2 regions of the Alteromonas sp. S015 genome follow, and region 1 is predicted to be linked to the other one. Evidence: predicted binding sites of a transcription regulator. Region 1 holds the regulator's gene; the other holds the start of a gene.

Region 1 (8,063 bases):
AGCACGTTATGGGAAAAGCTAATCAAGCGTTGAAAACTATACAATTAAAAGCTTGCCATGGTTTATTGACCCGTTTTCGCTTTGTACTGCTTCACGTTAAGCTTAGGTTTACCGAGGAGCGTTACAAAGCGGCACTATTTAGCATGCATTGGCCTAGCGTTCATTAAGCGTTGTTGTAAGTACTTCAAAAGAAGCCAAGCGAGTAAATGGGCACGTAACAAAAAACCCATGCAGAATCATGGGTTTTTCAAATACTAGAGAAAATTCGCTGCCCGCGACAATACACCTAACTGGCAGTATTAAGAGCAACATTCTCCAAATGCTGAATCATCTCAGGCCATATCAGGGCCATTACGTCAGCGCGCAACGCTTCGCATTCTTCTGAGTATTTTAAGCTACCATCTTTTTCAGAATCTAACCAATGGTTGTCTTTCAATGCACTGATAAAGCTAGACAGTACGTTTTTGTCGTAAAATTCTGGGGAACTAAGCCCGTAAAGGGCCGATAAGCGCTCTGCGACTTGTTTGCTCTCTCGCTCTAATGCGCTGCGGCTTATCACTTTCTCTTTGTCTAAAATGGTCAGTACTACCGCATAACGCTGTAATGTTTCTTGCATACAGCGGCTTAACAGCCATGCAGAATGGAACTGCTTACAGTGCGCATCTGGTGGTAGAAGTTCACCGTCTTTTTGGCGTAATAGACCTTTGTCTAGCATCGCATTGATTAATGCATCAGTATGTGCCAGCGCTTCGTCTTGAGTTAGGTGTAAGAACAGCTCTTTTTGCAGCAAGGGATAAAGTGCTGCAATAAGCTGAAAAATATTGTTCTTGGTGGTGCCTTTTTTAGCGAAAATAGAGGCCATGATAAGACCAGGAATGGCAAACAAGTGCAAAATGTTGTTGCGATAATAGGTCAGGTAAACCGCTGATTTAGGCTGAGGACTGATCAAGCGGCCATAATCATCCTCTTTTACCTCAAAGCGACCGAGTTTCAGTGTATCGCGTAGCAAGTCTTCTGCCGACACGTCTGGAATGGTGGCATCATCACTAAATGGCACCGCCTTAAATAACTCCATGAAATCGCCCATGGCTTGATTAAGTTCGGTTTCGCTCATGGTCTGTCTTTTAGACGACAATAGGCACAACGAGGCCAAAGCCATACCGTTAAGCGCTGCCGCACGGTTAATACGCGTCATAACATTGTTAGCCAATTCATTAACGGCAGGCGTTAACCAAGCGGGTTTTTTCTCTGGCTCGGCGTCGCGACAATCTCGCCAATTTGGCACGTGACTTTCAAGGAATTGATTAAGTGCAATGGGTTCTCCAAAGTTTACGTAACCGTGACCATAATTCTTGAGTTTGCGAATAGCTGAAAACACTTGGAGGTTAGATTCTTTTTTCTTCTTAGAGCCCTTGAGTTCGTTCAAATAGCTCTTCACTTCCATTACGTTCTCATAGCCGATGTAAACAGGCACAATGCTAACGGGGCGATTAACGCCTTTAAGCATAGCCTGAATAGTCATAGCCAACATACCGGTTTTAGGCGGTATTAAACGGCCAGTACGGCTACGGCCACCTTCAGGGTAGTATTTTACCGAATAACCCTTGTTAAACAGCAGTTCCAAGTATTCCCTGAAAACAGCGGTGTATAGCTTATTACCCGCAAAACTTCGGCGCAGGAAGAACGCACCTCCACGGCGGAATACTTTGCCTACAGGCCAAAAGTTAAGATTGATACCCGCTGCAATATGCGGCGTCACCATACCTTCGTGATAAATCACGTAGGTCAATAACAAGTAGTCCATGTGACTGCGATGGCACGGTACATAAATGATTTCATGACCATTGGCAGCCAGCTCGCGTATGCGGTCGGCGTGGCCTACACTAATGCCGTTATAGATTTTGTTCCAAATACGCGTCAGCAGTCTGTCGCCAAAGCGGATAAGACCCTCACGATAATCTGCAGCGATTTCTGTGATATAACTCTGCGCCGTTTCCTTTGCTTTTTCATGAGAAACTTTTTTGCTCCTCGACTCTTCAGCTATGGCTCGACGCACTGCATCTGAGCCCAGAACGCTATTATTAAGTTCTTGACGCTCTAGCAATGTTGGGCCCGTCATACTCTGACGCTTACGCTGAAAGTGAGTACTTGCTACTCGTACAAGCTTATGCGCAATGCTTTGATCGCTACCATGCTGATTTGACATCGCGCGTGCTGATACCGCTTTAGAATAATTGATAAAGTTATCACGCCCTAAAAAAAGCACGATAAAAAGTTTACGCAGCCAACTTGGAGCGGCTTTATCAGCAATTAAATCGCTTAACCCTGGGTTACCACGCCCTGGAGCTCGGCCCCACGTCACGTAAACCGGAACCACCTGTAGATCGAGGTTTTCATGATCTCTATGCAAGTGAAAAAGGTCAGTGAAGACCTCTTCAATTCCCGTATCTTTGGCTGATGAGCGAAAAAGAGGCTGGGTTTTACGTAAAAACAGCGTCGAAGAGTATTCTCGCCCTGCCAGTGTGAGCGTATCTGTTGGACTTGGTAAACCTAGTGCCTCAGTCGACATTCTCAATGCAAGCTGATCTGTCACAGAGTTTGCGGGAAGTAAATAAACAATAGGTTTGTTTTTATCTATCCCTAATTCGGTTTCAACGTTAACTGGAATACTGTGTGCTTTGACCAGTAACTTAACAGGATAATGAAATACCGACAGAAGGGCTTTTCGCATCCACGACATGAATTATGTAATCCTATGAATAAAAAACGGGGGAAGTGTAACACAATCGCATCACAATCTCGCGACAAGCCAATATCGTCGCTTTTCATGCTGTACTGACTCCATGCTGAGCTGGAAGTTCAAGAATATCAGTGTCTCTTCTTCAGGTTAGTGTTGGTTAGACGAGAGCTTGTCTAAACGATTGGTAATGCGACATTAGCATTATTCATATTGCGATAAGCGAAGTCAGTTACTACTTTTATAAAAGTTAACAGTTGTGGGCAAGTAGCAGTGGATGATAAAAATCGCCTAAAGATAATTGACGAGTTTATACTCAACAATGAGGTACCATTAGATCTCAACGACCTTATGGTCTTGTTAGCAGGCGCATACAAAATGCCTATTGCCCTAATTGGCATTGTGGGGGAATTTGATGAAGTATTTAAAGCGCGATTTGGAACATCACTTAATAAAGTAAGCAGAGAGCATGGGTTCTGTGGTCATGTTGTGCAAGAGCGTAAACAATTCGTCATTAACAATGCCCGTGAAGACGCCAGATTTCTAAATAATCCACTGGTGACAGGTGAACCACACATCTGCTTTTATGCAGGAACACCAATTGAAATTAATGGTCAGGTTATCGGTGCTGTATGTTTAATCGATACTGTCCCCCGAGAAATCGATGAACAATTTCTAGAAGTCCTGAATAGAATTGGCGCGCTTGTCAGCCAACACATTTCTCTCTCAAAGGAGCATGAAGTACTAAAGCGTGAGCATGGCTTAATTGAAAAATCTCCTATTGTGCTGGCGACATGGCGAAATACAACGTCGCTAAAATTGGTTCATATCTCTAAAAACAGCGAGCGTGTTCTGGGTATAGCAGCGCATGATTTACTTAGCGGCACTGTAGAATTTAGCGACGTATTAACAGAAGACGCTGAGAGCGATTTTACATTTGCCATGCAGGCGCACATGGAAGGCGTAGAAACCCATACCTGTAGGCTTCAAATAGCAACGCCCACGCGGACCATTTGGGTAAGTATGATCTCTACTGCCAGTTTCCGAGAAGACGGTATGCTCTACTCGGTTCAAGCGTTTTTATTTGACACTAGCGACCAGAAATATGTGGAGGACAAACTTAATAAAACAAACCAGCGCATGCGGCTCTTATTGGAGGCCTCTGAATTGGGTACGTGGGATTGGAACTTGGCCGCTGATGTAAACCAAGTCAATAAACGTTGGTGTGACATCGTCGGTCTTGAATATGAGTACTATGACACCAGCTCTCGCTTTTTCAGACAGTTAATTCACCCTGCGGACTATGTAAAAGTAGAAAAGCAATTAAATGAGCACATTACTGGTAAGAGCAAAGTTTTTAATACGACTTTTCGCATGAAACATACTAACGGCTCATGGGTGTGGGTTGAAAGTTATGGAAAAACCGTCGAATCTGACAGTATGGGTAAGGCTATTCGACTTGCCGGCATTCATCGCGACATTACGCAAAGAATGGAAAGCGAACTTCATGAGAGAAAGAAAACCCAGCTTCTACAGTTTATTAACAAAACCCGCGCTTCCTACCTCCAAAATAATGATCTAACCATGGCCTGCCAAACCGTATTGTCCGAGCTTATTGATATTTCAGATAGTCAGTTTGCGTTTGTAGGGCAAATGAAAGCTGAAGGTAATGCATCGAGGCTGTTTATTCACGCGATTTCGGAAATAGTGTGGGACACCAGCAGCTTCACGCAATATAACGAGTACAAAAAGCGAAACTTGTATTTCGATAGCTTTGATAACCTTTTCGGTACCACAATTTTAACCGGTGAAGTTACGATAAGTAATACTTCAGGGAGTCATCCAAACTCAAAAGGAGTGCCGAAAGGCCATCCTCGCATTAGTCGATTTTTAGGGCTGCCGATTAAGGTCAAAGATAGAGTGGTGGGCATGATTGGTTTAGCCAATAAATTTGAGCCCTACACCATTGAGGATGCAAAGTTTTTACAGCCTCTATTAGATGCACTAGCGGGGCTTTTCTATGCAGTAGAACTAGAGGATGCACGCGCAATAGCTGAAGAGAAGTTGCGAAAGCTGGCCATGACTGATTCGCTGACGGGGCTGTTTAATCGGCGAGCATTTGTTGATAAATGTCATCAGCTTTCTACACAAAGTAATAGAGTAAGCGTAGCAGTAATCGATATAGACCACTTTAAGGAAGTTAATGACACTTATGGACATGATGCAGGAGACCAAGCATTAATTTCAGTAGCCCACCTCATAGAAGAATATTATGTGGAGCCAGATATTGTTTCTCGTCTTGGGGGCGAAGAGTTTGCGATAGTGGCAATTTCCGACAACAAAAAAGACGAAGAAAGACGCTTTAACAAACTTCGAGAGGCTGTTGAAAAAACAGAAGTAAAATACAAAACAGACACGATATCCGTAACGATAAGCATCGGAGCAGTCTTTGCTGAGGACAGTTTGAACGTTGACTTTAGTGGATTGCTTTCCAAGGCCGATAAACTGCTATATACGGCGAAAAAGAATGGTCGAAATCAAGTTATTCTAGAGTGACGAGCGCTTAAGGTTGCTATCCCAGCACCAAGTTTTGCCGCTGATTCATATGCTTCTTTTGTGTGCTCTGGGAACTGTAGCGACGCACCACGGTGCCCAATTGAAAAATCTGTTCTATAAAAAGGGCCTTCACTACATTGTTGTAGTGCACTTTTCAGCTCTCCATCATCTATGTCTTCTGCGAGAAAAGAGGGGCGCGCGCCTATCTGTAAATTCGCGGCCTGTCCTGCGGGTACCTGAACAATTACAGGCACTTCAACTGTTTCAACTACGGTTACTGTGTTTTCGACAACCACCTGCTTCTCTACCTCGACCACTTCTACCGAGTCGTCATCACACGCTGGTAACAATAGAGCGCCGACAAATATTGGGAATATTTTTTTAGTTAATATCATAAATTTTGCATTGTAATTAATGAATTAAGGTTTACCTGTAGGGTAATTAACATCAGCCCAAAATTACGCTAAGCGTTGTGCATGTCGGTTTCGTGATAATGGTGTTACGAATTTGCTACATTCCTAATCAAAAATAAAGCGTGTCAAAACCACCCAACGCTTCTCTCTCAAGGTTTACTACTTGTTATTTGTTTTTAGGTGTATATACTTACAGGAACTGTATGAACAGACAGGTCTTTTATGCGCCCACTCACAGCTCGACAAACTGAAGTTTTAGAACTTATCAAAACAACCATGCAAGAAACGGGAATGCCGCCTACTCGCGCAGAAATTGCGCGTCAGCTTGGTTTTCGCTCTGCCAATGCTGCAGAAGAACATTTGAAAGCATTGGCGCGTAAAGGCGTAATTGAAATTTTGCCGGGTACCTCACGGGGTATTAAACTGAATATCCCCCTTGATAACGACATTCCAGAAGAAGAAGGTCTGCCGTTAATTGGACGTGTAGCAGCGGGTGAGCCAATTTTGGCACAGGAGCACGTAGAGTCGCACTATAAGGTTGACCCTGCTCTGTTCCAACCTCAAGCTGACTTCTTGCTGCGTGTTAACGGCATGAGTATGAAAGATATTGGTATTTTAGATGGTGATCTTCTTGCTGTGCATCGGACCACAGATGTGCACAATGGCCAAGTCGTTGTGGCGCGCGTGGACGAAGACGTTACGGTAAAGCGTTTAGAGAAACGCGGTCGCGAAGTATTACTTCATGCCGAAAACGAAGAATTTGCACCTATAAGGGTTGACCTTGCCAACGAGCCTTTTGCTATTGAAGGTATAGCAGTCGGTGTTATAAGAAACGCAGACTGGATGTAAGGTTTTAGCTACTTCAACGAAAAGCGGCACACTAGCCGCTTTTTTTATGCCTTTTGTTCCTATATTTCTGTCGGTTTTATTAAGTTAGGGTCGCTTATTGAGTTTTCTAACCTTGAAACACAGAATAAACACTACGTGACATATCAAGGTTATTCTGGCTGTGAATGAACGACTGTATACGCATTTATTATTTTAAGGTTTGTTTGAAAATAATTATTGCTAGCGTGTTAGTCGTTGATTTTACATTCAAATGAGTGCGCGTAATTCCTAGCGTGTTGTTCAAAATGTGCGTTTGATTTTACCCATTCCCAACATGTGTCTCACTCCACATCTATTCAAAACGTAACGTATGGCTGCCATATGAAATGATTAAAAATTGAACGCTTCGTTAAATTTTTAACAGAAAAGACTAGACGGCACGGCATTATTGCGCAATTCTTATACAAAGATTAACAAAATAATAACAATGACCCTAAATTTGTTTTACAAGTTGAAGTGGTGGGTCAATCGTTCGCAAACCATTTGGTAGGACATCGCGCAAACTTATCAGCGTTTTGGCCTAGCCATTACGGAGGTGCTGAGTGAAACAATTAACGACCGTCTTCGCAAAATGGTGTTTGAGTATACCATTTTTGCTAATTTCTCCTTTGCTTTTCGCGCAAGAAGCCAGTGAAGAAGCTTCTTCACTTAACTTAAGACGCGGTGCTACTGACATCAGTGGGCAGGTTTACGATCTTCATATGCTGATGTTCTTTATATGCGTTGGCATCGCCGTTGTAGTATTTGGGGTTATGTTCGCCTCAATGTATTTGCACAGAAAGTCTCGCGGCGCGAAGCCAGCCAATTTTCACGAGAACGTGAAAGTAGAAATTGCTTGGACCGTTATTCCTTTTCTTATCCTTATCTTTATGGCTGTGCCAGCAGCGAACACCCTTATCGCGATGGAAGATACGTCTGAGCCTGACATGACTGTGTTAGTCACGGGCTCTCAGTGGAAATGGCACTATAAGTATATGGATAGCGACGTAGAGTTTTATTCTTTGCTCGCCACTCAACGCGAGCAAATTGAGAACAAATTCCAAAAAACAGACAACTACTTACTGGAAGTTGACCGCCCATTAGTCATTCCTACAGGTAAAAAAGTACGTTTTCTTATTACCTCTGACGACGTTATCCACTCTTGGTGGGTTCCTGACTTTGCCGTGAAAAAAGATGCGAACCCCGGTTTTATTAACGAGTCTTGGGCCAAGGTGAATGAACCTGGTATTTATCGCGGGCAGTGCGCAGAGCTTTGTGGCAAAGACCATGGCTATATGCCAGTTGTGGTGATTGCCAAAGAGCCCGCTGAGTTTGACAAGTGGATGGGCGAACAAGAAGAAATTGTTCGTAAAGCAAAAGAAGAAGAGCAGCGTCTGCTTTCTATGAATATGTCTATGGATGAACTCATGAAAGTTGGCGAGCGTGTTTACAACACAACGTGTGCAGCGTGCCATATGCCTAATGGCGAA
Region 2 (8,063 bases), on a different contig from region 1:
TAAGGTAGATGTGCTGAGCGCTGGCTAACAAGATACTCCAAGTCTAATCTATCTGCACGTTCTTGGTACAAAAATGAATCACGAGTCTATAAACCATAATTTATCGTTTTATGGGTGTAAAATATTCAGTGAAAATCTCTTGAACTTAATGACAGCTTTTCGAGCCAAGACGTACGGTCAATAAGTTTGCCCGCAATGATATGAATAACTCCCTCTTTTGAACGTTCGATAATACCGTTAACTTGAAGAAGCTTAGCTTTTAAAAAGGTTTGTTGTTGAGCGCGCGCCGTGGCTTGCCATACGACAACATTCATATTGCCAATATCATCCTCCAAAGTCAGAAAAGTAACGCCTGCGGCAGTGCCAGGTGCTTGACGACCAGTTACGGCTCCAAGCACTTTGACAACCGATTTATTGGTCTTGTCTTTAAGTGAATTAGACCAGCTTATATCTTTCAGCTTATGCTGCTTCTTGAGTAAAGAAATAGGGTGGTTATGTACCGATAAACCAGTCGAAGCATAGTCTTCAAGTAAGTTTTCTGCCTCAGAAGGCGTAGCACCAAGCGGCGTGACATTTTTATCTGCATAAAAATTGTCATTATCAAACAGTGGTAAACGCGTTTGGGTATCCATAATTCGCCAGCGGGTTTCATACCGATTGCCTGAAATAGTGCGAAGGGCATCGGCGCTGGCCAGTGCCTCTAGTTCATTACTTTTAAGCGATAGCTGCTGTAATTGTTCAACATTGGTGTAGCTTTTGTCTGAACGGTTTTCCACGATAAGCTGAGACGATACTTCACTTAAGCCTTTAATAAGCTTAAGACCAAGCTGAATGTATTTTTCTTGACCTTGTACCACTAGAGAGTGCTCAACGTCAGACTGGTTAACACAGGGCGCCTCTACCCGTATGTGGTGACGCTTAGCGTCTTGAACTAACTGGGACGGGGAATAAAACCCCATGGGCCAGCTATTTAACAGCGCTACGTAAAACTCAACGGGAAAGTAAAACTTCAACCAGCAAGACACATAAGCTAATACTGCAAAAGACGCTGAGTGAGATTCAGGAAAGCCGTAACCTGCGAAACCTTTTATTTGTTCAAATAAGTTGTGGGCGAACGCACTGTCATAGCCTTTATCCGTCATACCTTTAATGAGCTTGTCTTTGAACTCATAAATTCTGCCGTCTTTTTTCCAGCTCGCCATTGCGCGACGCAGCTGATCGGCTTCTCCGCCACTAAAGCCAGCTGCAACCATAGCAAGCTGAATCACTTGCTCTTGGAAGATAGGCACACCCATGGTGCGAGACAGAACTTCCTCCACATCTTTAGATGGGTAGCTAATGGTTTCGTTTCCGTGTCGGCGTATCAGATAAGGGTGAACCATATCACCCTGAATCGGACCTGGCCTTACAATGGCTATTTGTACGACCAAATCGTAATAGCGACGAGGCTTTAGCCTTGGCAGCATAGACATTTGAGCCCGTGATTCGATCTGAAAAACGCCTACTGTATCGGCACGGCAAATCATATCGAAAACCTGTTTGTCATCTCCAAGCTTAGTAATGAACGGAATACTGGTTTCAATAGAATATTGTTTGTTGATAAGAGAAAATGCACGGCGTATAGCGCTTAACATTCCCAATGCCAATACATCGACTTTCAATAAACCTAACGTTTCAATGTCATCCTTATCCCACTGAATAATAGTACGCTCTTCCATTGCGGCGTTCTCAACAGGTACAAGGTCGTATAGCGGCCCTGCGCTAATAACAAAGCCGCCTACGTGCTGAGACAAATGTCGGGGGGTACCCAATAAGGCTTCAGTAAGGGTAATTAACTGCTGTACTCTAGGCTCTTCAGGATTTAGTCCAAGCTCTGCCAGCTGAGATTTCCACGGAATAACGCTGTCCCGTCGATTAATTTGCTTTACCACAAAATCAAGCTGCGACTCGCTAAAGCCCAGCGCTTTGCCCACATCTTTGAACGCCGATTTAAAGCGATAGCAAATAACTGTAGCGGCGATAGCGGTCCTTTCCCTGCCGTATTTTTGATAAATATATTGAATAACCTCTTCACGGCGCTGATGCTCAAAATCCACATCAATATCGGGTGGTTCGTTGCGCTCTTTGGAAATAAATCGCTCGAACAGTACACTTATTTGCCTGGGATCTACGGCAGTTATTTCTAGGCAATAGCACACTACGGAATTGGCCGCAGAGCCACGCCCTTGGTACAAGATTCGCTGTTTTTTGGCAAATTGCACAATGTCGTAAATGGTTAAAAAGAAATACTCGTATTCTTGTTCGGCAATCAGTTTCAGTTCTTTTTCTATGGTATGGCGAATATCAGGGGGTATACCTTCAGGAAAGCGCACTTTTATGCCGGCTTCTACGCGTTCCCGTAAATAAGACGTAGGCGTGTATCCTTCAGGTACAAGCTCTGCAGGGTAGTGGTAGCGCAGCTCTTCTAAAGAAAAGGTGAATACATGGGCCAGCGCATTGGTATTGGCAATCCATTTTTCAGGGTAAAGTTTCTTAACTTTTTTAACGGTGCGCAGACTACGCTCTGCATTGCTCAATGCGTCCCGACCTATTTTGTCTACACTGGTGTGCACGTTAGTAGCATGCAATACATGTTGAAGCGGCAGTCTGTCAGCGTGATGCATGAGTACACCTGTACAGGCAATAACAGGGAAAGGATAGACAGACTGCAGATGATTGTAATGTGCAAATCTCTGGTGATCCCGCCCGTCTAATAGGCGCTGAGCGCCAATATAGGCATCAATGCTCGGGTGTTTTTGCAGCCATTCAGCCCAATGCGTGTCTTTAGCTTCTTTGCCACTTGGTAACCAAATGAATTTACAATGGCGAATGGTACGTAAGTCCCACTCAGCCAGCTGGTATTCACCTTTTTCAGAGCGACGTCTCGCGTTAGTAATAATTCGACACAGTTCGCTATAGGCCGCTTTGTTCGGGCACAGCAGCACAAAAGATAAAGTGTCATCGAATACAAAATAACTACCCACAATAAGCGTAATCGGTAGACTCTGATGCTTAATTTCATCGAAAGCCCGTACCACACCTGCTACTGAACATTCATCGGTAATGGCAAGCGCGTCGTAACCAAGGAAAGAAGCCGTGGTAACCAGCTCTGCGGGGGAAGAGGCGCCGCAAAGAAAGCTATAATTGCTTTGGCAAAAGAGCTCGCTGTATTTCATGATACTGCCTTTACCTTTTTCTTTAACCGCATACCGCTAGCAAAAAAGGCCCTGCACCCACCAGCTACTCTCTTCATCTTTAAACACTAAAAGCCTTACGCATTGCTCAGTTTGGGCGATAAAATAATCACGCTTTGTTGGGCTGTCATGCCACCACTCGCTGTGTAATCGCACAGGGCCAAAGCAAATTTGGGTAGCCTGAATAAGCGGTTTAGGTACATCAAAGGTGAAGGTGGGCGTAATGTCACTGCTATAAGCATAATTACCAGTGCAGTGACCGGCGCTCGACTCCGTCACCGTCATATATTCAAACTGATGGCTGTCGGCAGCGTGAGGTTGAAACGTACTGTTATCGCCTAACTTCGCGTTTAAGCGCCCAACTAATTGTTTCTGTGCAATATCATTAAATCTATCACTAAAAAAATCGCCATTTTGCGTGTCTATTTCTTCAAACTGCTGGCAGGTAAGTGCAATGGCTGTGGCTGGCTCAGGCAACACCAGATTCTCCGTTCTAAGACTAAACAACGGCAGCCAGCTTTCTACGGAAGACTGAGGAAGCGCCGAACGTATATTAATATCCATTACAGGCGCTTCTCTGAAATGGATATGTACACTGATACTGGATGTATATAAGTTTCTTGCCCGTAAATAGTGAGACAAGTGCTCAAACTGCTGGGTGACAAAAGGTGTTAGATGCTGCGTGTTCTCAATATCAAAAGGCAATAGGATAAAGTTATCGAAGTGCTCTAAAGGCCTAAATAACGTAACGCGCGGAAAGGTTTCTCCTCGTAACGAAGTAAGATATATAATAGTGTTATTGTCAAAGCGCCGCCCCAGCTCTTGTACCGGCATGGCCAACAGCTGTTGTACACGGGTAATACCCACCCTTGCCAACGAGTCAGTAACCTTAGGTGATAGAGCAGTAATAGAAAGCGGGCACGTACTTAGCGCTTTTTTTACGTCATCGGGTGTATGTAAGTAGGTATTAAGCTTATGAAGCGCTAATACTTTTGCGGCCTCAATTGTCCATGCGCTAGCAAAGTGATAGCGAATATCTGCTTCAGCAAGTGCTTGAGTTAAGGTTTTCCACAGTGGCGCATGACCGCCATAGTAATGAGTTAGGTTATCTAGCCTTACTGCTAGACCGCTTACACTATTTGAGTGCATGTGGTTATCTAATACGATGTCAGAAGCCAGCGGATAAAGCCGATGGGCCAGCTGCGTCAGCATATGCCTTTCGACTTCTTCACTGAAAGGTAGAATATGCACGTAAGGACATAGCGCCGCCGCTTGAGCGAGTCCGTGACCAATTTCAATGCCTTCTTTTTTCGCAATATCATTACACTGCGTAATTTTGTTGGTTTTACTGCAATACACAGCAATGGGAGTATTCGACGGTAATGACGAAGAACTTCCGTTAGATTCGCCTCTAGACCCTTGTCTGGGTGCACGTTTAGTTTTAGCCGCTTTGATGTAGCTATCTAAAGTAAGTTGATAACAGTAAATATAAGCCCACAGCATCATTAGTTCACAGAATGTAACGCCTGGTCGGAAAGCGTGTTGTGTGCCATGGCCCATTTAATGGCGTGATTGTCGGGGGTCCACCGATGGGAAATAACAATGTTATCTTTGGGCCACCCATGACGCTGCTTACGTATGTTCACCGCCAAAGCGTGGGGTTTACCTTTTAGCGCGATATCCAAAGCAATGGGTAATGCACTGCCGCTTTCATTCGACAGGTTGGCTTGTGAATCGCTTCCCATGTCGGCCTTTGGATAACCTAACTGTGATGCCTGCTGTTGCGGTGGGGTATATAGCAAGCACAGTGCATCGTTATGGGTTGCCGCTACCTGTAGGCGTCGCGCTTCTTTTGGATTTACAGCATTACTCCACAGCACTACGCAGTGGCAAGCCGTACTTTTTAAACATTGCTCTGCTGCCCACAATGACTCTTGTTCAGAACGTGTTTTTACTACCAGCACTTGTTGCGCTTTAAGCCCCAGGTTTTCTAACCACGGCGACTGTAGTAGCCCGGGAGGGTTAATAAATACCACCAGTTTGTGCGTACGATGCTGGCAAATAACCCGTTTAAAAAGTGTAAGCTCACCCACGCCAGTTAATGAAGAGATACGGACAAGGCCTATAGATGCAACGCCACCGTTAAGCGCTTTATCCAGACGCGGAAAACCCAGCGAAAACTTAGCTTCACTTTGCTTCTGATCTCTGGCCCGCCAAATATGTGGGTGGTTGTTAAGCACGGATAACGATTTGTTCATGGCACTCAAAATAAACTGTATTTTTATACAGTATTATAGTGCAGCAATAACCCTTTTCAAGACAAAAGGTTTTTGGCTTGTTGTTTTAAGCGCTAACTTACTGATTAGTTTGAAAAGGTAAAAGATTAAACTTTTAAAAGCGTAGAGTTATGGACTAGGGTCGCTGACCTTACTATATAGCAAAGCGGGCGACCCTGTCATACAGTTAGCGCTGCATCAGCGCTAACGAGGGGCGTAGAGTATGATGTTACTCTTCAGATGATGGTTCTTTTTGAGCCTTTGCTGTCGTGCCGCTTACTGTTGCTGTAACGGTTTGGCAAAAAGCAATAAATCCATCGGCGGTATTTTTTGCCCACACCATTCGAACGTTGCTAGGTAGAGCCTTTACCACTTCACGAATTTCCTCAAGGGTGACTTCTTCATTAAGCAGTATCTTATTAAGTGACTCCTCAAATGACATCCCTTTTTCACAACAGGTCATGACAATAGTTGAAAAGTTGCGCATAAGTGGGTGTAGCGCATTGTATTGAGCTTGGTCGATGAGGCGACTTTTATAGGCGCTTTCAATACGCGCAGTAAGGTTTTTTTCCAACGCATCTGTAACAAGAATAAGATTGCGATAAGCATAAGCAACCTTGTTGCTGGTTTGCTTATTCGAGTGGCGCACCAGCGCCAGCTCTTTTTGTAAATTCTGCGCTCGCAGCACAAAGTAAATTAAAAACAGGATAAGTAATCCAATAATACCAAATGCAACGACCATGTTTATTGTGCCTTCTGTTCTTCTATAAATATGTTGATATTTTGTTCTAATATGAAAAGAGGAACTGAGCCGTTTTCTAACACCGCACGGTGGAATTTTCGCACGTCAAAACGCTCTCCTAACGCTGCCTCTGCTTTCTTGCGAAGGCCTTTAATTTTGATTTCCCCAATCTTGTAAGACAAAGCTTGCGCTGGCCAAGAGATATAGCGGTCTATTTCAGTATTTACGTTGTGTTCTGAAAGTGCGGTGTTTTCCATCATATAGTCCACCGCTTGTTGGCGGCTCCAGCCCATCGTGTGCATACCGGTATCAACAACCAAACGACATGCTCGCCACATTTCGTAGCTCAAGCGGCCGAAGTTGTCGTACGGCGTTTCATAAATACCTGCTTCAATACCTAAAAACTCAGAATACAGACCCCAGCCTTCACCAAAGGCTGAAATATAGGTGTTACGACGTACCATAGGCAAGTCTGCAAGCTCTGCTGCCAATGATATTTGAAGGTGATGGCCAGGCACGGCTTCGTGCAAGGTCAGTGCAGGCAATGCATATAAAGGGCGCTTATCAAGGGCATAAGTGTTTACCCAGTAATATCCTGGTTGATCATCGCGGCTAGGGTGGATGTAACGACCTGTTGTGTATTTGGGCGCGATAGCATCTGGTACAGGGGCTACACCGTAGGGCGTTCTTGGTAAATACTCAAAAAGAGTAGGAAGCTTTGCGTCCATTTTCTTTGCAATAAACGACGCTTCTTTTAGTAAATCTTCTGCGCTGGAGGCATAGAATTGCGGGTCTTCGCGTAAAAACGTAATGAAGTCGTTAATGTCGCCATCAAAGCTAAGCTCATTCACAATTTGCTGCATTTGCGCGCGAATGCGTTTTACTTCAGAAAGGCCTAAATCGTGTATTTCCTGAGGTGTCATATCTGTGGTGGTGTAATGCTTTGCTCTATTGGCGTAATACGCCACGCCATCAGGCCAGTTGTTCGCGGCAATATCTTCACGGGCATTAGGGATATATTCCTCTACCATGAAGTCGTAAAACATTTGATACGCAGGTAGCACACTGTTGTTTATTGCTGCTTTGCCTTGCTCTGCTAGCGCAGCCTTTTGCTCGACAGTAAAGTACTCAGGAAAGCGGGTAAATGGAGAATAAAAACCACTGTCCACTGCATTTTCAACAACGTACGACGCTACTGAGTCTTCAAACCCTTTCAGCACGATTTTAGGCTGCGTGTAGCCTTCCTTTAGCGCCTGCTTCATATAAGTAATTTGCTGGTCAAAATAAGGCTTAAGCGCGTTTAAGCGACTAATGTAAGCTTGATAATCTTCTACGCGCTTAAAGGTTGATAAATTGGGAAGCGAGGCCATAGCACCATGAAAGCCATATTCTGAGTTAATAGGCACCAAGTGCGCGCGATAAGTATATTCATCCACATAGTTGGCTAAACGGTATTGCTGCATTAGCAAAGCAATGTAAGCGTCACTAGAGATATTGTCTTTTTTATACTGACTCAAGGCTTTTTGAAATGCACGCCATTGTTCATTTTGTGCTTTAAGTGCTTCGGGCGAAATATCGGGTAGCACATGAGCGAGGGAGCTATCGCCTTCGCGAGAAGCCAAAAGCGGGGAAACCGAAAGCTCGTACTGCCAAATATCATCAAGTAGTTGATACAAGCTTTCATCGTCAAGGCTCTTTGCAGATGCACTAATGCTGCAAATAAATAGCAATGCTGCTAACAGATAGCGATACATAAGGATCTCCGGTAACCTTCACCGGTTAGAATCCGGCGGCTACTCTTTCGTTGGTGTA

What was found. Region 1 encodes LexA, which represses DNA repair genes until DNA is damaged. Its sites were predicted from a motif close to TACTGTATNNNNATACAGTA; they were not measured.
Region 2: V7R42_RS13690 (recombinase RecA) is a predicted target of LexA. The motif match lies at 5,505-5,524, and genes of this name have one in related genera.

What each region holds. Positions count from the first base shown of each region.
Region 1 is NZ_JAZETO010000003.1:137,386-145,448, forward strand. It holds gene ilvA (threonine ammonia-lyase, biosynthetic) at 1-2, shown strand, start outside; gene plsB (glycerol-3-phosphate 1-O-acyltransferase PlsB) at 287-2,740, opposite strand; gene V7R42_RS07055 (sensor domain-containing diguanylate cyclase) at 3,011-5,293, shown strand; gene V7R42_RS07060 (hypothetical protein) at 5,275-5,688, opposite strand; gene lexA (transcriptional repressor LexA) at 5,929-6,555, shown strand; gene coxB (cytochrome c oxidase subunit II) at 7,137-8,063, shown strand, end outside.
Region 2 is NZ_JAZETO010000007.1:2,096-10,158, forward strand. It holds gene V7R42_RS13675 (hypothetical protein) at 1-71, opposite strand, end outside; gene V7R42_RS13680 (error-prone DNA polymerase) at 126-3,215, opposite strand; gene V7R42_RS13685 (Y-family DNA polymerase) at 3,252-4,739, opposite strand; gene V7R42_RS13690 (recombinase RecA) at 4,739-5,491, opposite strand; gene V7R42_RS13695 (hypothetical protein) at 5,739-6,251, opposite strand; gene V7R42_RS13700 (DUF885 domain-containing protein) at 6,254-8,005, opposite strand; gene V7R42_RS13705 (DUF1820 family protein) at 8,045-8,063, opposite strand, start outside.